DNA from 4 places in the Mesorhizobium sp. WSM4823 genome. Region 3 is predicted to be linked to each of the others. Evidence: riboswitches for the same ligand, from Rfam matches in the RefSeq annotation. Region 3 holds a riboswitch; each other region holds the start of a gene.

Region 1 (5,757 bases), on a different contig from region 3:
GCAGTTTTTATCGTCGCGCAGGAATGTCACCACCTCGATCAGGTCATGCGGCTCGACCGAGATGGTGAGTTCGCCATAGGCAAACACCGCATCGCTTATCCGGCCGCTCAGCTTCTCGCCGAGATAGGTCGAGAGTTCATTCAACGACAGGCTCATCATACCGCTCACCGCTCGATCGTGCCGGTGCGGCGTATCTTCTTTTGCAACAGAAGGATGCCGTAGAGCAGCGCCTCCGCGCTCGGCGGACAGCCGGGCACGTAGATGTCGACCGGCACGACGCGGTCGCAGCCGCGCACCACCGAATAGGAATAGTGGTAATAGCCGCCGCCATTGGCGCAGGAACCCATCGAGATGACGTAGCGCGGCTCCGGCATCTGGTCATAGACCTTGCGCAGCGCCGGCGCCATCTTGTTGGTCAGCGTGCCGGCAACGATCATGATGTCGGACTGGCGCGGTGACGCGCGCGGTGCGACGCCGAAGCGCTCGCTGTCATAGCGCGGCATCGAGGTATGGATCATCTCGACCGCACAGCAGGCAAGACCGAAGGTCATGAACATCAGCGAGCCGCTGCGGGCCCAGGTGATCAGCGCCTCGGTCGAGGTGACGAGGAAACCCTTGTCGGCCAGCTCGTTGTTGATCTCGAGGAAGAAAGGGTCATTCGCCCCCACCGGCTTTCCGGTGCTGGGGTCGAGAATGCCCTTTGGCTTCGGCGCGACGAGCGTGCCGGAATTGTCGCTCAATCCCATTCCAGCGCTCCTTTCTTCCATTCATAGGCAAAGCCGATGGTCAGCACCGCCAGAAACACCATCATCGACCAGAAACCGAGCATGCCGATCTGGCTGAAAGACACGGCCCATGGAAACAGGAAGGCCACCTCCAAATCGAAGATGATGAATAGGATCGACACCAGATAGAAGCGGATGTCGAACTTCATGCGGGCGTCGTCGAACGAGTTGAAGCCGCACTCATAGGCGGAAAGCTTTTCCGGATCTGGGTTGCGGTAGGCCACCAGGAAGGGTGCGGCAAGCAGCGCCAGGCCGACAACCAGCGCCACGCCGATGAACAGGACGATGGGCAGGTACGAACTCAACAATGCGTTCATGCTGCAGCTTTCCGTTGGCGGCCAATCCACTCTGATTACAGCACCGGACCCACTTGCGGAAGCGTGACAGTTTAACCACTGAACCGTTTTAGGGGGCTCTATGCTGCAACGCGGCGAGGGTTAGCGCAGGGCTTTCGGCGAAGCAAGTCAAACCTTGTTCAAAACACGGTGCTGGACGGCATATCCTGATAAACTGGTCCGATCCGCTCCTGTTGATTTCCTTCGGTTTTTACTCCACTTTTCTCTCCTGACATAGATGCCGCCAAAACCCTGCTAGCATGGCGCGGAATCATCGCCCAACCTTTGGTCGAACCACAACAGAGTGCCGTCTGCATGAAGGAAAAAATCTCACTCGCCATGGCCCGGCGCATTGCGCTTGCAGCGCAGGGCTTTGCCGATCCTCGCCCTAATAGCACGCCTGATCGCCGCCATCTGGCCCGTGTACTTGGCCGGACCGGCCTGCTGCAGATCGATTCCGTCAGTGCGGTGGTGCGTGCCCACTATATGCCGCTCTATTCCAGGCTTGGCCCCTACCCGCTCGCGCTGCTCGATAACGCCGCCGTGACGCGCAAGCGCAAGGTCTTCGAGTATTGGGCGCATGAAGCCTCCTTTCTGCCGGTCGAAACCTATCCGCTGATGCGCTGGCGCATGGAACGGGCCGAGCGTGGCGAGGAAATGTACAATGGGCTGGCCAAATGGGGCCGCGAACGCGCCGGCTACATTGAAGACATTTATCGCGAGGTCGTCGAACGCGGCCCGATCGCTGCTTCCGCCCTCGAAGGCCAAAAGGGAAACGGCGGCTGGTGGGGCTGGAGCGATGCCAAGCACGCTTTCGAATGGCTGTTCTGGGCCGGCCGCATCACCACGGCAGCGCGTCGTGGCTTCGAGCGGCTTTACGATCTGCCCGAACGGGTGCTGCCGCCGGCGGTGCTCGCTCTGCCGGTGCCATCCCCTGAGGATGCGCATCGCGAATTGCTGCGCATTTCCGCCCGCGCCCACGGCGTCGCGACTGCGGGCGACCTGCGTGACTATTTTCGCCTCTCTCCCGCCGACATCAAGGGCCGGATCGAGGAACTGGTCGAGGTGGGCGACCTTTTGCCGGTGCGCGTCGAAGGCTGGAGCAAGCCGGCTTACCTTCACAAGGACGCCCGTTTTCCGCGCAAGATCCAAGCGCGCGCGTTGCTCGCTCCGTTTGATCCCGTTGTCTTCGAGCGCTCCCGAACGGAAAGGCTGTTCGACTTCCGCTATCGCATCGAGATCTACACCCCGGCCGAAAAGCGCCAATACGGCTATTATGTGCTGCCGTTCCTGCTCGGCGAGAGGATCGTGGCGCGCGTCGACCTCAAGGCCGACCGCCCCGCCGGCGTGCTGCGCGTCCATGCGGCCTATGCCGAGCCCGGCGCGCCGCCTGAAACGGCGGCCGCGCTGGTCGACGAATTGAAGCAGATGCAGGGCTGGCTCGGCCTGGAACGGATTGAAGTCACGCCCGCAGGCGATCTAGGTCCGGCGTTGGCCGACATCATCGCGTCGTAGACACGCGTTGACACGCCTGCATACACAAGCCTAAATCCGGTTCAGACGGTCTCCTCTCGGCAAAGGGAGGAGCCAAGAGGGAATGCGGTGCGAAATCTCGATTTCAAATCCGCGGCTGTCCCCGCAACTGTAAGCGACGAGCCAAGGCCGAAAACCACTGGGACGGTCCCGGGAAGGCGGCACCAAGGCGATGACCCGCGAGCCAGGAGACCTGCCGTCTAGGACTTAAAGAATCCGATCGCCTGGCGGGTTTTCCGGGCAAGGAGCCTGATTTGGAACGCGACAGCAGTTTTCCAGCTGAGACAGCGGACGTATTGTCCGGCGATTGTGATACCTTGGCCGGCGTCACCGTGATCGTCTGCGCCTCCTGCCGTGACGAGACCGGCTCCGACGGCCATCCCCGCGCCGGCGAACTGCTTGCCGAAGACACGCGCCGCGCTGCATCAGGCGAGAATATCCGTATCCGCACCGTCGAGTGCCTCGGCAACTGCAAGCGCCGGCTGAGCGCCGCGATCCTGCGCGACGGCTGCTGGAGCTATGTCTTCGGCGACCTGACCGCGACCAGCGGCGCCGATCTCGTCGCCGGCGCAAAGCTCTTCGCCACCTCGACCGATGGCCTCATTCCATGGCGCGGCCGCCCCGATTGCCTGAAGCGCGGCCTCGTCGCCCGCATCCCTCCCCTCGACCTTTTGAAGGATCAGATATGACCGCTTCCCTCTCCCGCGTGCCCTGCACCGTCGTCACCGGCTTCCTCGGCGCCGGCAAGACGACGCTGATCCGCCATCTGCTGGAAAACGCCGGTGGCAAGCGGCTAGCCATCATCGTCAACGAGTTCGGCGACATCGGCATCGACGGCGAGATCCTGAAGGGATGCGGCATCGACACCTGCCCCGAGGAAAACATCGTCGAACTGGCCAATGGCTGTATCTGCTGCACCGTCGCCGATGATTTCGTCCCGGCGCTCGACCAGATCCTGTCTTTGACGCCGAAGGTCGACCATATCCTGATCGAGACCTCTGGGCTGGCTCTGCCCAAACCGCTAGTCCAGGCCTTCCAGTGGCCGACGGTCAAGAGCCGGGTGACGGTCGACGGCGTCATTGCCGTGGTCGACGGACCGGCGCTGGCCGAAGGCCGCGTCGCCAACGACATGGACGCCCTGCAGGCGCAGCGCGCGCAGGACGAGACGCTCGACCACGACGATCCGGTCGAGGAAGTGTTCGAGGACCAGCTCGCTTGCGCCGACCTGATCATATTGTCGAAGAGCGATTTGATGGATGCCGCCGGCTCGGCGCGTGCCAATGCCATCATCGGTGAGCACGCCGCGCGTGCCGTCAAGATCGTGCCGGCCTCGCAGGGTAAGGTCGATCCATCTGTGCTGCTCGGCCTCGGCCTCGCCGTCGAGGACGACATCGAGAACCGCAAGACCCATCACGACGACGAGCTCGACCACGAGCACGACGACTTCGATTCCTTCGTCATCGATATTCCGTCGATCGCCAATCCCGATGAGCTGGCTTTGCGCGTCGCCACGGCGGCGAAGGAAGAAAATGTGCTGCGCGTCAAGGGTTTCGTCGAGGTCGGCGGCAAGCCGATGCGGCTGTTGCTGCAGGCTGTCGGGCCGCGGGTCAATCATTATTACGACCGCGCCTGGACCGCTGAAGATGACCGCCGCTCGCGCCTCGTTGTCATCGGCCTGAAAGGGCTGAACCGCCCGGCCATCGAACGTATCCTCGCCGGCTGACCTCAGGCACGAGCCGCGATGCACATCCTCACCACAACATCCGCCTCGCTCGACGATCTCGCCGAGCCTGTCGATCTCAGGCAGACGCCTGCGGATGTCGTGGCGCTGTCCTTCACCGACAGCGATCTGGCCGGGCTGGCGGCGGCGTGGAAGGCGGACGCGGATCGCCTGCCGTCGATGCGGCTTGCGGCTCTGCGCGACCTGCGCCATCCGATGTCCGTCGACCTCTGGATCGACAGCGTCGCCCAGCACGCCAAGGTCGTCCTGGTTCGTATCCTCGGCGGCTATGACTGGTGGCGCTATGGCTGCGACCAGCTTGCCGTTGTCGCACGAGATCGCGGTATCAAGCTGGCGCTCCTACCCGGCGAGAGCCACGACGAGGATTTGCGGCTGATCGAAGGCTCGACGCTGCCCCGCGAGGACTTGGACGGGCTGCTCGGCTATTTTCGCGAGGGCGGCGCGGAGAATATGAAGGCGCTGGTCACCCGTCTCGCAGGGTTGGCCGGTATGGACACGGCGATCGTCGAGCCGGTCAGAGTGCCAAAGGCGGGATATTATCAGCCGGGACTTGGGGTCGTAGAACGCGTCGTCCCCCTCCCCCTCAGGGGGAGGGTCCGGCCGCAGGCCGGGGGTGGGGTCCTCTCTGACGCGCGCCGACAGAAAAAAACGTCGAGCACTGCCGCAACGACCCCACCCGGCCCTTCGGGCCACCCTCCCCTCGAGGGGGAGGGAGATGCCGCGCCCATCATCCCGATCCTCTTCTACCGTTCGATGCTGCTGGCCGCCGATGTCGCGCCCGTGGACGCGCTTTTCGAGGTGCTAAGCGCGCGCGGCATGGCCCCCGTTCCCATCTTCGTCTCCAGCCTCAAGGACCCGGCATCGCTCGCCTTTGTCGAGACTGCGCTCGCGACCCTGAAGCCTGCCGCTATCATCACCGCCACGGCCTTCGCCTCCGGTGCCGAACCCGGCATCGAAACCCTGTTCGACCGCGCCGGCGTGCCGGTGTTCCAGGTCATCGTCGCGACGACACGCCGCGACATCTGGCAAAACAATCAGCGCGGCCTGGCGCCCGCCGACCTCGCCATGCATGTCGTGTTGCCGGAGCTCGACGGCCGTATCCTCGCCGGCGCCATTTCCTTCAAGGGCGAGGCCGAAACCGATCCCGCATTGGCCTTCCGCGCTTTCGCCAACCGGCCGGAGCCGGACCGCGTCGCGCAAGTGGCTGCCCGCATCGAGGCCTTCATCCGCCTGCAGCGGACGCCCCGCAAAGAGCGCAAGCTCGCCATCCTGATCCCCGACTATCCGAGCGCCCCCGGCCGCACCGGCTATGCCGTCGGCCTTGATGTGCCGTCCAGCGTGCTGGCGATGCTGCACGACCTGA
Region 2 (5,757 bases), on a different contig from region 3:
TACGCCCGAAACCATGGCGGCGGATCCGTCGACGGCCAACATCGTCTTGCCGAGGCCGGCCAGTTCCGGGGTAACGCCCAGCAGCAGAACGTTGGCTTCGTCAAGATCAAGCTCGCGCTCGACAATGCCAACTGTCTCGGCAGTCGGCCGGAGCGGCGCCTCCAGGAGCATCCAGTGGCGGTGATAATCGTCCCAATGATTTGTCATGCAGGCTCGTCGGACCTAAGAAGGTCTGGCATCAACTGCTCATAACCGCTTAACGGAAGTGGTAAGGACGACAAGGGGGGACAACTGTGGCGCATGTCGTCGTCATAACACATGAGCACGATCGCTTCCTAGGCAAGCGCGATATCCTGCTGCGCAGGGATAGTCCCTATCTGCTTTTCGACGTTCTGGGAGAATTGAAAAGACGCGGCCATTCGGTTCGGATTCAGCAAGGTCTGTCGAAGACATACAGCGCCGACGTCGCGGTTCTGCATGTCGATGCGACGATAACGCCCGCAGACTATCTCGACTATGCACGGCGTTTCCCATTCTGCCTCAATGTCGGGACGGCCGACATATCCAAACAACGGATTAGCGGAGCGTTAGTGAACCAGGGAGACGTTTGGCAAGGCCCGGTTATCGTCAAAAGCAATCTCAACAATCAAGGCATTCCGGAGACTCTCCTCAATCGGCGAGCGCGGCGCGCGAGGAAACCACCGCCACTTCCTGATATGCCAGTCCTGCAGCCCTATGAGGTCTACGGATCTCTCGGCGATGTTCCGGATGGCGTCTTCGAACGCGACGATCTGGTCGTGGACAAGTTCATTCCGGAGAAAGAACCCGATGGTTTCGCGGCGCGGTTCTGGGTGTTTTGCGGAGAGAGCGAACGCTGCACCCGCTACGTCTCGCCAAACGCGCTGGTCAAGGCGTCCGAAACGATCCGTCGCGAGCCTGTCCCCGTTCCCGACGAACTGCGTGCTTTGAGACACGAACTCGGTTTCGACTATGGCAAGTTCGATTTCGTCATGCATGAGGGCAGGGCCGTACTCCTCGATGCGAACAAGACCCCGGGCCGCCCCAAAAACCTGGTGAAGATGTTCGCGGCCGGCGCTTCCTATCTCGCCGACGGCTTCGAAGGCCTCATCCGTCGGATCGGATAATGCGGTGGGCTTGGTCCAAACTAATACTTGACCAAGTCAACTAAATTATTGACTATGTCGGGCAGGAGGATGCCATGACGATTCATCATCAACCCGGCAAGGAGCGGATCGATGCGGTGCGGGGCTTCAACCGCTTCTACACCCGCCAGATCGGCCTGCTCGACGAAGGATGGCTGAAAAGCGCCTTCTCGCTGACCGAGGCTCGTGTGCTCTATGAACTGGCGCATCGCCACGGGCTGACCGCCACCGATCTTGCGCGCGATCTCGGTCTCGATGCCGGCTATCTCAGCCGGTTGCTGAAAAAGTTTCAGGAGCGCGGCCTTGTGGAGCGCGCTGCGACGGAAGCCGATGCGCGGCGCTCGTCGATCGCGCTGACGCCGGCGGGGAGGGCGGCCTTCGCGCCGCTGAACCAGGGTTCGCACGATCAGGTCGCGGCCTTGCTCGACCGGCTCCCGGATCCGGAGCAGGACAGGCTGGTCAAGGCGATGCAGACGGTGCAGCGCCTGCTGGGCGAGAGTGAAGAGCCCAAAATTCCCTACATGCTGCGGCCTTTGCAGGTCGGCGACATCGGCTGGATCATTCATCGCCAGGGCCTGCTCTACGCGCAGGAATATGGCTGGGACGAAACCTATGAGGCGCTCGTCGCCGAAATCCTCGGCGCCTTCGTCAAATCCTTCGATCCGAAATGGGAACGCAGCTGGATCGCCGAACGGGAGGGGGAAGTCGTTGGCTCGGTCTTTGTCGTGCGCCAGTCGGACACGGTGGCGAAGCTGCGCCTGCTCTACGTCGAGCCCTCGGCGCGCGGTCTCGGCATCGGCAAGCGACTGGTCGAGGAATGCATCGGCTTTGCCCGTGCTAAGGGATACAAGACGCTGACATTGTGGACCAACGACATTCTCGTCTCGGCGCGCCGCATCTATGAGGCGGCGGGCTTCAAGCTTGCCGAGGAAGAGCGCCACCATTCCTTCGGCAAGGATCTGGTCGGCCAGAACTGGAACCTGGAGCTGTAGCGTTTCTCACCCCTTCACCGGTATCCAGATTTCCAGCCCGCCATTGCCGCTGCGCGGATCGAATTCGGGGCCGTAGCGCTCGAATTCGGGCGCATCGGCGATCTCGTGCCCGGAGGCCGGCAGCCATTTGTTCCAGATCGTGTTGACCGTGCGGCGGATGGTCGAGATGTGGTCACGATGGGCGAACACGGCGTATTTCTGCGCCGGCACGCGCACGCGCGAAAACTCCCTCGGTAAATCCGAAAAATCGGACACCTCGACACCGGCGATGTAGTCGAAATTGCCGGTGTCGTCGCCATTGACGCAGACGCCATAGGCGACGTCGCCGATCTCGCCTGGAATGTTGCCGATATAGGGGCCGAACCGCTGCCATTGCATCGGGATGCCGGCGCTGGTTTCGCAGCTATAACGTTCGCCGAGACCGGCGATGAGAAACGGCCGGCTGGTCTCAAAACGCGGCGGCTCGAGATTGGTGAGGAAGGACTGGTCCATCAGGATCGGCTCCACGAGATCGAGGTTGTCTAGCGAGCCTTGCGCGCGCACCAGTTCCGGCGTGGTGCCGAATTGGTCGCGGAAGGCGCGGGTGAAGGCCTCATGCGAGGCATAGCCGGTGTCGAGAGCGAGCGAGAGGATGTCGGGTGCACCGGCGGCGAGCTTGCGCGCCGCTTCGGTCAGCCGGCGAGAACGCATGTAACCCATCACCGAACGGCCGGTCGCCGCACCGAAAGCCCGCGTCACGTGAAAGCGCGACACCCCGCTGCTCTTGGCGACATCGTCGAGCGAGACGGATTCCGGCAGATGGCTTTCGACGAACCACAGCGCTTTCTCGGTTGGATTCATGTGGCTCCTTGCATGGGCTCGGGTCTTCGCGTCGGCAGGTCATCGTGCCGTTTCCTGGAGCTCGCAGTTTGATCGAAATTGCGCACCGCGCAAATCGCGACGGCGGCCGGCAGTCGAAGGCGTCAGGCGAAAGAGCTTGACAGGAGCAAGCAACGTCTTTTAGGTAGTAACGTTATTACATAACGAGATCCATATGACTCCTTCTAACAAGACCCTAGCTCTCGTGGCTTTCCGAGCCCCGGAAATTTATTGCGCTGTGATTGGCGGGAAACTAGGCTGGGCGACTGATGGTCCCCGAGTCGAAAGGCGAGGGGTGAAAAGGGAACACGGTGAGATCTTCGGATCGAGGCCGTGGCTGCCCCCGCAACTGTAAGCGGTTAGCAAGATCCGAAATGCCACTGGCCGGCAAGGCTGGGAAGGCAGGATGGCGCAAAGACCCGCGAGCCAGGAGACCTGCCATCGGCTTGAGTTGACCGGACGGGGTGTGCCGGGAGGAGACGTGGACATCGGTCTTGTCGGCCGATCGGTCCAGCTTCCTTCCGTCGCCATTGAGAAAGTGACGGTAAGTTGGACGCCTCCCAGCCTCTTCTTGAAGCGCGCGAACTGAGCGCGACGGCGAATGGCCAGCGCCTGGTCAGCGCGGTAAGCCTTTCGGTGGCGGCGGGCGACCGCCTCGCCATCATCGGCCCCAACGGCGCCGGCAAGACGACTCTGTTGCGCATGCTATGCGGTACGCTGCGGCCAAGCGCGGGAGAGGTGAGATTTTCCGGCCGCCGGCTGGAGACGTTCTCGGCCGCCGAGCGGGCGCTGCGCATGGCGGTCGTCGGCCAGACCGATCAGCCCGATCCGCGGCTTGCCGTAATAGACTACGTCGAGCTTGGGCGCGTCCCGCATGCCGGTTTGCGACGAAGGAGCGAGCAACGCGACATCGTCGTCGAAGCGCTTCGAAGGACCGGCCTGCTGCCGCTGCTCGGCCGCACGATCGGCTCGCTGTCCGGTGGCGAGCGGCAGCGCGCCCAATTGGCACGCGCCATCGCCCAGGAGCCTAAAATCCTGTTCCTCGACGAACCGACCAATCATCTCGATCCGCGCGCCCGCAGCGAACTTCTCGAACTTGTGTCGCAGTTTGGCATGACCGTCGTGGCGGTGCTTCACGATCTGTCGCTGGTCACGCCATTTGCCACCAGGGTCGCGGTGATGAACGAGGCCCGCCTGCAGGCACTCGCCGGTCCGCGCGAGGCGCTGACCAAACAGTTGATCCGCGAGATTTTCGGCGTCGACGTGCTTCGGCTGCGCCATCCCACCGAAGACCGCGAACTCACGGTCTTCGAAGTTCCAAACCGCGCCTCTTCCGATTTAACCAAGGAGCAACATCCGTGAAACGCCTCGCACTGTCTTTTGCTTCCCTCCTGCTTGCCCAGACCGCCTTGGCTTTTCCGGTAACTGTCGACAGCTGCGGCACGCCGCTGACCTTCGATGCCGCGCCGAAGCGCGCCGTCATCCAGGATCTGAACATGGCCGAGATGGCCTTCGCGCTGGGGCTGCAACCGTCGATCGTCGGCCTGACCGGCATCACCGGAGGGTACAAGGTCGGTCCGGAATTCAAGGCCGAGCAGGGCGCGATCCCAGAACTCGCGCCGAAATACCCGACGCTCGAAAGCCTCGTCGCCGTCGAGCCCGATTTCTTCTTCGCCGGCTGGTACTACGGCATGAAGCCGGGCGGCGAGGTGACGCCCGATACGCTGGCGCCGCACGGTATCAAGACGTTGGTGCTGACGGAAAGCTGCGTCCACCTCGACAGCAACCGCCTCGCCGCCTCGATGGACCTGCTCTATGGCGACGTCGAGAAGCTGGGCAAGATTTTCGGCAAGGAGGCCAAGGCGAAAAAACTTGTTTCCGACTGGAAAGCGCAACTCGCCGAGATCACGGCAAAGGTCGGCGACAGCAAGGGAACGCGGGTGTTTCTTTACGACTCCGGCGAAGACAAACCCTTCACATCAGGCAAGTTCGCGATCCCCAGCGCGATGATCGCCGCTGCCGGCGGCGACAACGTCATGGCCGACATGCAGACGAGCTGGGGCAACACGGATTGGGAAACGGTCGCCTCCCGCAATCCGCAGTTCCTGGTCCTGCTCGATTACCAGGACGGCGGCGGCTACCGCAAACTGCTCGATTTCCTCAAAGCCCATCCGGCGATGAAGGAGACCGATGCGGTCAAGAATGAACGCTTCGTCGCGCTGCGCTATGCCGAACTGACGCCCGGGCCGGCCAATATCGAGGCGATCGGCAAGATCGCCAAGGCGATGCACCCGGAAGCTTTTTGATTCTGGCGTCGAAATTCTGGTCAGATGCTTGCGTTGACGAATCGCATGCCTTGGAGGTTGGCCGAAACGCCCATCGCTTCGTCATCCTGGGGCGGAGCAAGGAGCGAAGCGACGCGGCGCAGACCCCAGGATCCATGCCGTGACTTCAAGGCGCTGCTGCGGTGCAGAATTCTGCTCCGTGGCACTCTTCGCTCAAGGTTACGGCATGGATCCCAGGGTCTCCGCGACGGAGCTTCGCTCCTGCTTCGCCCTGGGATGACGAAGCTGGAGAGGCTTCGGCCAATCTCGAATGCCGGCGAAGCAATGGCATGCGTGAAAACGTGAGCTTGCTGCATAAGCCATTCCTACCGGCCATGATTGCGGGGGCGGCAGCGGTGGCCGTTCTTGCACTGTTGTCGATCGCCTATGGCTCGACGGTGATCCCGCTGACGGACGTCG
Region 3 (5,757 bases):
CGGATCGATGTTGCGATGATAGAGCAATCGATGGTGCGACTGCCCGCGCCGCCAAGGTTCACCTTTGTCTGCGGCTCGAATGCCTTCGTATCGGCCGCCGCCCAGGCGCTGATCGATGCCGGCGTTCCGGCAGGCCTTATCCGCACCGAGCGCTACGGGGTTTAATGCATATCGCGCAAAAATGTGCAGCGGTTTTGCGATAACGACATGCGTCGCATAATGCCGGTCAGACGTGCTCTAGGCGCCTGCCTTTCAGGCCTCGATTTCCAACGCCGACAGCGGCTTCGAACAGCAGGCAAGAATGAAGCCGTCATCGATCTCGTGATCGAGGATGCCGCCATTGTGGCTCATCTCGACTGTGCCTGAGACCTTTTTCACCTTGCAGGTTCCGCACAGGCCGAACTCGCAGGCCGCCGGGATGCGCACGCCCGAAGCACGCGCCGTCTGCAGCACGGTCTGGCCGGCAACGCAGTCGGCATCGATATCCGAAAGCGAAAAGCGGATCGGCGTTGCCGCCTCGGCAGGTGCTTCGGCCCCGCCCCCTGCCGGCCCATCCTTTGCCGGCGAACCAAATGGGGCCGGTATTTCCTCCACCACTGGAGCCGCAAAGCTTTCCTGATGATAGTTGGCCATGTCGAAGCCGGCGGCCTCCAGCATCTGCCGCACGGCGCGCATGAACGGGTCGGGGCCGCAGCAGAAGATTTCCCGCTCGCGAAAATCCGGCGCCAAAAGCGGCAGCCTGATCGCGTCGATCCGGCCCATATGGCCGAACCAGCCCTCGCGGCTGGAGCGCTCTTCGATCATGAAGCCGAGCGTTAGGCCCGGCATGCGGCTGCCGAGCAGCTCGAGTTCCTTGCGGAAGATGATCTCCTCGGGCTTTCGCGCGCAGTTGACGAAGCCGACATCGGTCCAGGGCGCGCAGTCGTTTAGCCAGCGCAGCATCGACATCATCGGCGTCACGCCGGAGCCGGCTGAAATGAACAGATATTTGGCCGCGGGATGGCTGTGCAGCGAAAAGTCGCCCGCCGGCCCATAGGCCTTCACGTGAACGCCGGGCTTGAGATTGTCGAACATCCAGCGCGTGCCGACGCTGCCGGCCTGCGCCTTCACCGTCACCGCGATCGAAAACGGCCGCGACGGCGAGGACGACAGCGTATAGGTCCGCATCAGCGGGCCGTCACTGGTCGGCAGTTCCAGCGTCACGAACTGCCCCGGTCTGTAGCGGAACCAGGTCTGGTTGTCGGAGCGGAAGGTGAACGTCTTCACGTCAGGCGCCTCGTCGCTGACGCCGATCACTTCCAGAACCTGGAGCCTGTCGTTCCAGGGCGCCATATCGTCGAGATGGCGGTAGAGCCCGAGATCCGTCATTGCGTTCATCTCTTCACGTTTCTCTTCAGGTGACGCTGCGCAGCGCCGGCCGGCCGTCCTCGGCAAGGCGCGGTCCGATGAAGGAGGCGTACCATTCGACGAACTGGATGACGCCGCCCTCATGCAGTTCCGAATAAGGGCCGGGCTCGTAAGCCGGCGACAGGATGCCGAAAGCGTTTTCCTCGACGATGCGGCGGTCCTGGTCGTTGGTCTCGGTCCAGACATGGGTGAGTTCGGCAAGGTCGTAATCGACGCCCTCGACCGCGTCCTTATGGACCAGCCATTTGGTGGTGACGGCGGTTTCGGTGGCGCTGATCGGCAGCACGCGGAAGGTGACCGCATGATCGCCGAGGATGTGGTTCCAGGTCGTCGGATAGTGATAGAGCAGCAGCGAGCCGATACGGTCCGTGGAAACGCTGTCGGAAAGGTTCTTCTTTACGGCGCGTCTTCCCGTCATCGTATAGCTGACGGCGTCGCGCAGCAGCGGCGCGCGGGTGGCGCGGTATTGTCCCGCCGGATCGATGCGGAACTTGCTCGGCAGGCCCGCTGCCTCGCATTTCGTCCAGTGCGCCAGCATCTCGGGATCGCTGTCGGCGCCCTGCACGCCGGTCACGGTCGGTGCCTCCGGGAATGTCTTGCACAGTTCCGGATGATTGCCGGCGCAATGATAGCACTCGCGGTTGTTTTCCCAGACGAGCTTCCAGTTGCCCTTCTCGACGATAGTCGATTCGAACGCCACCTTTGCCTCGCGCAGCCGGTGCGGCAACAGGTAAGGTTCGATCATGGCGCGCATCGGCGCGAAATCGGCGGGCTCCTTGGCCAGGCAGATGAAGATGTAGCCGCCGACGCTCTCGCAAGCGACCGGCCTCAGGCCGAACTGGCTTTTGTCGAAACCGTCCGCCATCTGGCGGGCGAACAGAAGCCGGCCGTCCAACTCGTAGGTCCATTGGTGATAGGGGCAGACGAGCTTCGCCGCCGTGCCCTTGTCGGCATTGCAGACGCGGCTGCCGCGATGCCGGCAGGAGTTGTGGAAGGCATTGATCTTGCCTTGCTGGTCGCGGACCAGCACAACCGGATAATCGCCGATCTGGGCGGTGATGTAGCTGCCCGGCTTCGGCAGTTCGCAATCATGGCCGATGAACAGCCAGTCGCGATACCAGATCAGCTCCATGTCGAGTTTGAAGAAGTCGGCATCGGTGTAGAAGGGCTGCTCGAGCGAGTAGCCTTGCCTGCGGCCGTGCAAGAGCCTCAGCATGTCGTTGCGCGTGTCCATGTCCTGTCCTCTTGGCTAAGGACTGACTATGGTGGTGATGGAGGAAGGATCGGCGCAGGCCGGCGAACGGCCGGCATGAACTATCCGCCTCTTGACCGCCCACCGCGATCAGTCGAGTTCAACACCTCGGGCTGGTTTCCGGGCTCTGGAGTGTCCTTGCGGGCGGTCGCGACACCTTCCCAGGCTTGTGGCCCAGTGGTCTCCCGTTGCGACTTGAACTCCACCACCGTTGCGGGGGCAGCGCCGGGTTCTGACCGGCTTCCCAATTCTCCGCTTCGTCGTCACCAAGCGGCACCTGAGATGGTGTGATCTAATCATGACGGCCGGCCGACTGTCGGCATGAAAGCGACATCGTATCCATGCGGCGCGACACAGCCGGCCAAACCTGCAGGTTGGCAATAGCAGGGCTGGAACCCCATTTTTCGGCGGCCATTGCCGGCGGTCGTGGCATCGAATCCGACCCGTAGCGGAGACAAAGAAGGTTAACAGTTTCCAAAAGTGACTATTAGCCACTTCTAAAATCGAACCGAACGGTTCGTTTCTGTTGACAATGCGTGTATAACGCTGTGAACGCAGGTCCGCCAATCCGTCAAATGGGCGAATAGTGCATTCGGCTTAAGTAATTGAAAGAACAACCAAAGTCGATGCAGATAGAAGCACCTGGTACAATTTCAAGGTGCAGATTCTTGGTCCACACGGAACAACTTCGTGATTGGAATCTGCCGGATGGCCTTCCCACATCGGGCCTGTCCGAACGACGCGAATTCCTTTCAAGACACGCCGCTAGACGGACCGAAAACTAAGATACTGGAGTACCAACAATGAAAAAGATTGCTCTTGCTGCCGTCGCCGTTTTGGCCATCACCGGCAGTGCCTTTGCCGGCAGCGACCATTATGGGTCCGACGGCGCCAACCAGCCGACTGCTGCGGTCGACAGCTCTTACACGGCTTCCATTCAGAAGCCGGCTCACGCTGAAAAGCCCGTTGTCCAGGGCGCCGACCGTAACCGTTTCGGCAATTAACAGCTGATCCCACAATTAACAGCTGATCCCAGACAGGCGGCGGCCAAGTCTGCCGCTCGGGATCTGACAAATCTGGAGTACTAGAAATGAAAAAGATCATTCTTGCCACTGCCGCCATTTTGGCCATCTCCGGCAGCGCTTTTGCCGGTAGCGACAACTTTGGATCCAACGGCGCCAACCAGCCGGCCGTTGGGGTCGACAGCTCGTACACGGCTTCGGTTCAGAATTCGGCATTGGCGCAGAATCCGGTTCCGGCTGACGAGAAGCCCGTCAACAGCAGTGACCGTGACCGCTTCGGCAACAACTAACAGTCAGTTCCAACAGAGCGGCGGCATCTGCCCGCCGCTCTGGTGGAACATGAAAATCCAGGAACATTAAAATGAAGAAGATTGCTCTCACTGCCGCCGCACTTTTGCTTGTTGCCGGCAGCGCCTATGCCAACAACGACAAGGTTGGCGGGACCGACATCAACGAGCAGGCGACCGTCAACGTCGACAACACGCAGACGTCTTCGGTGCGCAACACCGCTTCGCCGGTCTACAAGCTGCTCAATTCGTCGGGCGACGTACACAAGTCCGCCCCGCAGGGCAGCGACCGGAACCTGTTCGGCCGCTAGCGCATCGGCCCGAAAATCGGAATCGATTTTCGGAAAGCACGATGCGTAGGTTCAAAGTGTTAGAGCGACTTGAAAGCGCAAGAGCGGCGGGCTTTGCCCGCCGCTCTTGTTTTTGGCTTCGCCAAACTGCTTATATCGGCAGTCTTGCGGCCTCTCTCAGGCCGCCTTTGCTTCCGCTTCGTGAAGCGTGAAGGACCGCCCGTCGGCATCGAAGATGTGGAGGTCGCCAGCGTCCGCACTCAGCCGCAGCTTTGCCCCGCGCTTGACCTCGACATTGCCGGGCAGCTTGGTCACCAGCGGCAGGTCGGCGCGGCCGATGTCGACATAGACAAGCTGGACCTCGCCGAGCTGCTCGACATAGTCGACCGTTCCCTCGAAAAGATAATCCGCACCGCTAGCGATCACCAGATCCTCCGGCCGCACGCCGAAGCTCACCGAAGCACCTTTCGCTGAAGCAGGCGTGGCGATCGGCACCGTCGCCTTGCGCCCGCCGACATGGCTGACCATGGTCGGGTTGCCTGATTTGTCGATCGTCGCCGGCAGGATGTTCATGGCCGGCGAGCCGATGAACTGGGCGACGAACAGATTGCCGGGTTTCTTGTAGAGCTCCATCGGCGTGCCGACCTGCTCGATATGACCATCCTTGAGAACCACGATGCGGTCGGCCAGCGTCATTGCCTCGACCTGGTCGTGGGTGACGTAGATCATCGTTGTGGCAGGCATCGACTCCTTGAGCTTGGCGATCTCGATGCGGGTTGCGACGCGCAGTGCCGCGTCGAGGTTCGACAGCGGCTCGTCGAACAGGAAGACCTTCGGGTTGCGCACGATGGCGCGGCCGATTGCGACGCGCTGGCGCTGGCCGCCCGACATCGCCTTGGGCAAGCGGTCGAGATATTTGGTCAGCTGCAGGATTTCCGCCGCCTGGCGCACCCGCTTGTCGATCTCGGCCTTGCTCTCCTTACCGATCTTCATCGAGAACGCCATGTTGTCGTAGACGGTCATGTGCGGATAAAGCGCATAGGACTGGAACACCATGGCGATGCCCCGTTTCGACGGCGGCACGTCGTTGACCACCTCGCCGTCGATCCTGAGCTCTCCGGAGGTGATTTCCTCAAGCCCGGCGATGGACCGCAGCAAGGTCGACTTGCCGCAGCCCGAAGGCCCGACGAAGACGATGAACTCGCCCGACCTTATGTCGAGGTCGATGCCGTGCAGAATGTTGAGATTGCCGTAAGATTTCTTCACTTGCCTTAGCGTGACATCGGCCATGGTTCCCTCCAGTGAATTGCAAACTTAGTCGATGCGCCCGAACCAGGCGCCGTAGCCGCCGAGGCGGATAGAACCGGCGCCAGTCTGTCCCGAAAACCCGTGCCCCGGCAAGGGCTGCAGCGAGCGTCCGGCGAGATCGATTTCGGCCGGTCGGCTGCCGAGATTGAAGACGCAGACGATCTGCTCGTTGCCCTCGCGACGCGTGAAGG
Region 4 (5,757 bases), on a different contig from region 3:
ACGAGCTGCTTTTAAGACAGGAGCGCCAGGAGCGGACGACCCTCAAACTTATCGCCTCCGAGAACTTCGCGTCCTCGGCGGTGCTGGAAGCGACCGGGTCGATTTTCACCAACAAGTATGCCGAGGGATATCCCGGCGCGCGCTACTACGCCGGAAACGAGATAGTCGATGAGCTTGAGAACCTCGCCATCGAGCGATTGAAGGCGCTGTTCGGCTGTGAACACGCCAACGTGCAGCCTTATTCCGGCTCGCCGGCCAATCAGGCTGTCTGTCGAGCGCTGTTGTGTCCGGGAGACAAGATGATGGGATTGACCCTTCCGGGCGGGGGGCATCTGACGCACGGTTGGGCCGTAAACTTCTCCGGCACTGACTATCAGCGAGCTCCGTACGGGCTCCACGAAAAGACACAGCAGATTGACCTTGACCGCTTGCGCGAGATAGCCAAACGGGAACGACCGAAGCTCATTTGGGTCGGCGGAACTGCTTATCCGCGCATCTTTGACTATGAGGCCATGGCCGACATTGCTTCGGAGGTGAACTCCTATCTGGTAGCCGACATCGCCCACATCAGCGGCCTCATTGTCGCAGGAGTGCATCCGAATCCCGTTGGCCATTGCGATGTTGTCACCAGCACCTCTCACAAATCGATCCGGGGCCCCCGCGGTGGTTTCATCTTGTCAAAGAATGAAGACCGCTATCAGGCGCTCTACCATTCCCAGAGCAAACACAATCTGGCCAAACGCATAGACCGTGCCGTGTTCCCTCTCCTCCAGGGCGGACCTCACATGAATACGATTGCCGCGCTAGCTGTCGCTCTGCACGAAGCAGGGAATGCATCCTTCCGTGTGTACGGTCAGCAGATCGTCCACAACGCCAAGGCTCTGGCCCAGGCCCTTCTGGAGCGAGGTTATGAACTCGTCACGGGGGGCACTGACAATCACATGCTGATCCTTGATCTTAGGGACCGGCCGCTGTCGGGGAAAGCCTATGCCGAGCGCTTGTCGCAAGCAGGTATCATTACGAATTTCAACATGGTGCCGGGCGACCGGCGCCATCCCGCGCTCACCAGCGGCATTCGGCTAGGCACGCCAGCAGTGACGTCGGTGGGGATGCGCGAGGCGGAGATGGTGCAGATTGCAGCCTTCATCGACCTGGTTTGCCGCCAGCCCGATGATTCGGACGTCCATGCCCGCGTGCGCAGAGACGTTGCCGACTTCTGCGCTGCGTTCGACGTGCCTGGCATCTCCGACAGGTAAGGCGGCCGGATCAACTGTCACATCCAATTCCACCGTTTGAAGCGAGGACATTCCATGACCAGACAATTCGTGTTCTCTTCCGAATCCGTCGGCGCGGGGCATCCCGACAAGATGGCCGACAATATCTCAGATGGCGTGCTTGATGCGATCCTTTGCAGGGATCCTACGGCCCGAGTTGCTTGTGAAGTGTTGGTGAAGTCAGGGATGGTCGTTCTGGCTGGCGAGATCACCAGCCACGCGCAGATCGACTACAGCCAAGTTGCCCGCAATGTCATTTTGGACATTGGATATGACGACGATGCGATCGGCTTTGACGGCCGGCGTTGCGCCGTGATCTTGGCCTTGACCGAGCAGTCGCCTGACATCAGCCAGGGGGTCGACGAGGGACGAGGGCAGGATCTCGAGCAGGGAGCGGGGGATCAGGGCCTCATGTTCGGGTACGCGTGCAATGAGACCGAAACATTGATGCCGTTGCCAATCCAACTCGCTCACGATTTGACAAAAAAACAGGCAGAGGTGCGCCAAACCGGACGCCTTGGCTGGCTTCGCCCAGACGTTAAATCTCAAGTGTCCGTCCGTTATGAGGGTTTGCGCCCGGTAGCGCTTGATACCATAGTCCTGTCGACGCAGCATGACGAGGAGGTCTCACAAGCCACGGTGCGCGAAGGCGTCATTGAGGAGATCATAAGGCCGGTCTTGCCTCACGACGAACTGGATACGAAGGGGATAAGGTTCCTGGTGAATCCAACAGGCCGGTTCGTGGTCGGTGGGCCGCGCGGCGATTGCGGGCTTACGGGCCGCAAGATCATCGTCGATTCCTACGGCGGTATGGGGCGTCACGGCGGCGGTGCCTTTTCGGGCAAGGACCCGTCGAAGGTCGATCGATCGGCCGCCTATGCGGCGCGGTACGTCGCAAAAAACGTCGTTGCCAGCGGACTTGCGGAGGTCTGCGAGGTTCAGCTTGCTTATGCGATCGGTGTGGCCGCACCGGTGTCAGTCCTCGTCAATACATTCGGAACCGCGAAGATTGATGAAAAGAGGATCGAGCACGCCGTCCTTGAGCTTTTCGATCTCCGGCCGAAAGGCATCATCAAGGCGCTTGATCTCTTACGGCCGATTTACCGCAAGACCGCTACATACGGACACTTCGGCCGCGAAGAGCCGGAGTTCACCTGGGAAAAGACGGACAGAGCTGACGACCTTTTGCGAGAGGCAGGACCGGCAGCTGCGTGATGCACCGGTATTGGATGCGTCGGCATAGGGCGACCCATTCCAAACTGGCCAAAACAGGCCGGCCCCGGCGTGGCAAAAAGCCGGCTCGGGTTTTGGCGGAGATTTTGATGCCGGATTATGACGTGCTTTGCATCGGCAATGCCATTGTCGACATCATCGCCCAGTGCGACGAGGAATTCCTCGAGACCAACGGCATCATCAAGGGCGCGATGAACCTCATCGACACACAGCGCGCCGAGCTGCTCTACAGCCGCATGGGGCCGGCGATTGAAGCCTCCGGCGGCAGCGCCGGCAACACGGCGGCCGGCGTCGCCAGCTTCGGCGGCCGCGCCGCCTTCTTCGGCAAGGTCTCCAACGATGCGCTTGGCGAAATCTACGCGCACGACATCCATGCGCAGGGCGTCGCCTTCGACACCATACCGCTCAAGGGTGAGCCGCCGACGGCGCGCTCGATGATCTTCGTCACGCCCGACGGCGAGCGCTCGATGAACACCTATCTCGGCGCCTGCGTCGAGCTTGGCCCTGAGGATGTCGAAGCCGACAAGGCGTCTGGCGCCAAGGTCACCTATTTCGAAGGCTATCTGTGGGACCCGCCGCGCGCCAAGGAGGCAATCCGCCAGACGGCGAAGCTGGCGCACGCAGCAGGCCGAGAAGTGTCGATGACACTGTCGGATTCGTTCTGCGTCGACCGCTACCGCGACGAATTCCTTGAGCTGATGCGTTCGGGCACGGTCGACATCGTCTTTGCCAACAGCCACGAGATCAAGTCGCTCTACCAGACATCGTCGTTCGACGAGGCGCTGGCCCAGATCCGCAAGGATTGCCGGATCGCCGCCGTGACCCGCTCGGAAAAAGGCTCGGTGATCGTGCGCGGCGACGAGACCGTGGTCATCAAGGCGACCGCCATCAAGGAACTGGTCGACACGACGGGCGCCGGCGATCTCTATGCCGCCGGCTTCCTGCATGGCTACACGCAAGGCCGCGACCTGCAGACTTGCGGCGACCTTGGCTCACTGGCGGCCGGATTGGTGATCCAGCAGATCGGCCCCAGGCCACGGCAGAATCTGCGCCGCGAGGCTGAGCAGACTGGGTTGCTGTAAGGCGGCTTTTCGGCCACGTATTGCCCACCTTCCGTTGTGCACGCTGTCCAGACAGGCGCGTGTAAATCGAACGTACCAGTCCGAGAAGGATGCCGGTTTTTCTCCAAACTTCTGATTGTTGAGGCTCAGGAATGTTGTCCCACCTCGGGTCAGTACTGCCGCCCCTCATGACTGGCCAATACGCACTTTTTGGCGAAGTTTTGAGACGGGACCGTACAAAGGCAGATTGCCCGAGGGCGAGCCACAGTCTGCACACACCGGAGAGTCGCGCAGAAGGCTCAGCCGACGGCGACATGGAATTTGGAAACACGCCGCAGGCTAACAATTCACATAAACACATATACATTTGTTTATACGACATTGACAAGAAAGTGGGCTACTGCGATTGTCCGGCATGTCGTGGTTCCTCCGCAAGGCTTTGCCGTAGCGGAGCTAAGAGGGAAGCCGGTGCAATGCCTACGCTGCCCCCGCAACTGTAAGCGGCGAGCCAAACCCACCAATGTCACTGGGGCGAACTCCCCCGGAAGACGTGGCAGAGGCTGTGACCCGCGAGTCAGGAGACCTGCCACGACGAACAACGTCCGCGGGCGGGGTGTCTGGTGGTCGCGGCAGCTCGGCGTTGATGCCGGCCTGCTAGCGCCTTCTTGTCCCGGCCCCAACCATCGGGGTATGGAATGAATGTCTCCCAGCAAGTTCCCATAGCAACGCTTGGCGTGCCGCGTATCGGTCGCCGGCGAGAACTGAAATTCGCGCTCGAAAGCTACTGGTCCGGAAAATCGTCTGCTGCCAACCTTCTGGCGACGGCGAAGGCACTGCGTGCCGCCAGCTGGAGCGAGCAGCACGCCCGCGGCGTGTCGAAAATCCCGTCGAACGATTTCTCACTGTATGACCATGTGCTCGACACCGCAGCAATGGTCGGCGCCGTCCCAGCTCGTTACGGCTGGACGGGCGGCGAGATCCCGCTTGACATCTACTTCGCGATGGCGCGCGGGACGCAGGGCGATAGCGCGGGGTGCGGACACGCCAGTCACGGGCATGCAGTTCAGGGGCAGCGCGTGACCGCGATGGAAATGACCAAATGGTTCGACACCAACTACCACTACCTCGTGCCGGAGCTTGGGGACGATCAGACCTTCGCCCTCTCGTCGACGAAACCAGTCGATCACTTTCTGGAGGCAAAAGAGCTCGGCATCCATACACGCCCGGTCATCCTTGGACCGGTGACCTTCCTCAAGCTGGCGAAGTCTCCCGACCAGGGCTTCAATCCCATAGCGCTGCTACCGCGCCTGCTGCCGGTCTACGAGCAACTCCTGCAGAGGCTGGAGCTCTCGGGGGCCGACTGGGTGCAGATTGACGAGCCGGCGCTTGTGCTCGATCTCAACCCGAACGAACGAGCTGCCTTCGAATTCACCTACGGGCAGCTGTCGAAAGCCGCGCCCAAGGTGAAAATTATGCTGGCTACCTATTTCGGGCCGCTGGGAAACAATCTCGAGACCGCGCTTTCGCTGCGCCTGGCGGGGCTGCATCTCGACCTCGTGCGCGCTCCCGAGCAGTTGGAGACGGTTGGTCGGCTCGCACCGAAGGATCTGGTGCTCTCACTTGGCCTGATCGACGGCCGCAATGTCTGGCGCGCGAACCTGACCGCCATTCTCGACAGCATCAAGCCGGTCATCGTCGGTTGGCCGCTGGACCGCGTCGAAATTGCGCCTTCCTGCTCGATGCTTCACGTGCCGATGGACCTGCGGATGGAGACCGCGCCCGATGTAGACGTCCGTTCGTGGCTGGCATTCGCCGCCCAGAAGACTGAAGAGCTGCTCGTGCTGGCCCAAGCCTTGTCCGAAGGCAGGGAGGCCGTAACAGGCGGGCTAAAGGCTTCTGATGAGGCGGCCGCCGCGCGCGCAATGTCGACAAAGGCCCACGATCCGCTCGTCCGCGGGCGCGTCAGCAGCATTGACGGCGCCATGAAGCAACGAAAGAGCGCATTTGCCAAGCGCTCGAGAGTCCAGGCTGACACGCTCGCCCTGCCGCTGTTCCCGACGACGACCATCGGGTCCTTCCCGCAAACGCCCGAGGTGCGCAGGGCGCGCTCCGCTCATGCGAAGGGCCGGCTGAGCTATATCGACTACCAGGCCTTTCTGAAGAAGGAGACCGAGGCGGCGGTCCGCTGG

Evidence for each region. Region 3 has a riboswitch for cobalamin ahead of AC0L26_RS12645 (aromatic ring-hydroxylating oxygenase subunit alpha). Riboswitches for the same ligand answer to the same signal wherever they lie in the genome.
Region 1: it holds a riboswitch for cobalamin, as region 3 does, so the genes downstream of both, AC0L26_RS16405 (DUF1636 family protein) here and AC0L26_RS12645 (aromatic ring-hydroxylating oxygenase subunit alpha) in region 3, are expected to answer to the same signal.
Region 2: it holds a riboswitch for cobalamin, as region 3 does, so the genes downstream of both, AC0L26_RS29325 (ABC transporter ATP-binding protein) here and AC0L26_RS12645 (aromatic ring-hydroxylating oxygenase subunit alpha) in region 3, are expected to answer to the same signal.
Region 4: it holds a riboswitch for cobalamin, as region 3 does, so the genes downstream of both, metE (5-methyltetrahydropteroyltriglutamate--homocysteine S-methyltransferase) here and AC0L26_RS12645 (aromatic ring-hydroxylating oxygenase subunit alpha) in region 3, are expected to answer to the same signal.

What each region holds. Positions count from the first base shown of each region.
Region 1 is NZ_JBVVQL010000005.1:330,540-336,296, forward strand. Features, by position in the region: gene AC0L26_RS16385 (NADH-quinone oxidoreductase subunit C) at 1-156, opposite strand, end outside; gene AC0L26_RS16390 (NuoB/complex I 20 kDa subunit family protein) at 165-746, opposite strand; gene AC0L26_RS16395 (NADH-quinone oxidoreductase subunit A) at 737-1,102, opposite strand; gene AC0L26_RS16400 (winged helix-turn-helix domain-containing protein) at 1,436-2,635, shown strand; cobalamin riboswitch at 2,665-2,868, shown strand; gene AC0L26_RS16405 (DUF1636 family protein) at 2,908-3,342, shown strand; gene cobW (cobalamin biosynthesis protein CobW) at 3,339-4,376, shown strand; gene AC0L26_RS16415 (cobaltochelatase subunit CobN) at 4,395-5,757, shown strand, end outside.
Region 2 is NZ_JBVVQL010000020.1:8,718-14,474, reverse strand. Features, by position in the region: gene AC0L26_RS29345 (class I SAM-dependent methyltransferase) at 1-207, opposite strand, end outside; gene AC0L26_RS29340 (hypothetical protein) at 294-1,145, shown strand; gene AC0L26_RS29335 (bifunctional helix-turn-helix transcriptional regulator/GNAT family N-acetyltransferase) at 1,220-2,155, shown strand; gene AC0L26_RS29330 (GyrI-like domain-containing protein) at 2,162-2,995, opposite strand; cobalamin riboswitch at 3,267-3,470, shown strand; gene AC0L26_RS29325 (ABC transporter ATP-binding protein) at 3,563-4,375, shown strand; gene AC0L26_RS29320 (ABC transporter substrate-binding protein) at 4,372-5,319, shown strand; gene AC0L26_RS29315 (FecCD family ABC transporter permease) at 5,628-5,757, shown strand, end outside.
Region 3 is NZ_JBVVQL010000004.1:139,552-145,308, reverse strand. Features, by position in the region: gene AC0L26_RS12655 (FAD-binding oxidoreductase) at 1-165, shown strand, start outside; gene AC0L26_RS12650 (FAD-binding oxidoreductase) at 253-1,368, opposite strand; gene AC0L26_RS12645 (aromatic ring-hydroxylating oxygenase subunit alpha) at 1,394-2,641, opposite strand; cobalamin riboswitch at 2,754-2,955, opposite strand; gene AC0L26_RS12640 (DUF680 domain-containing protein) at 3,463-3,663, shown strand; gene AC0L26_RS12635 (DUF680 domain-containing protein) at 3,750-3,971, shown strand; gene AC0L26_RS12630 (DUF680 domain-containing protein) at 4,043-4,279, shown strand; gene AC0L26_RS12625 (ABC transporter ATP-binding protein) at 4,436-5,548, opposite strand; gene bglA (beta-galactosidase BglA) at 5,573-5,757, opposite strand, start outside.
Region 4 is NZ_JBVVQL010000023.1:24,005-29,761, reverse strand. Features, by position in the region: gene AC0L26_RS30410 (serine hydroxymethyltransferase) at 1-1,256, shown strand, start outside; gene metK (methionine adenosyltransferase) at 1,311-2,489, shown strand; gene AC0L26_RS30400 (adenosine kinase) at 2,597-3,589, shown strand; cobalamin riboswitch at 3,973-4,173, shown strand; gene metE (5-methyltetrahydropteroyltriglutamate--homocysteine S-methyltransferase) at 4,288-5,757, shown strand, end outside.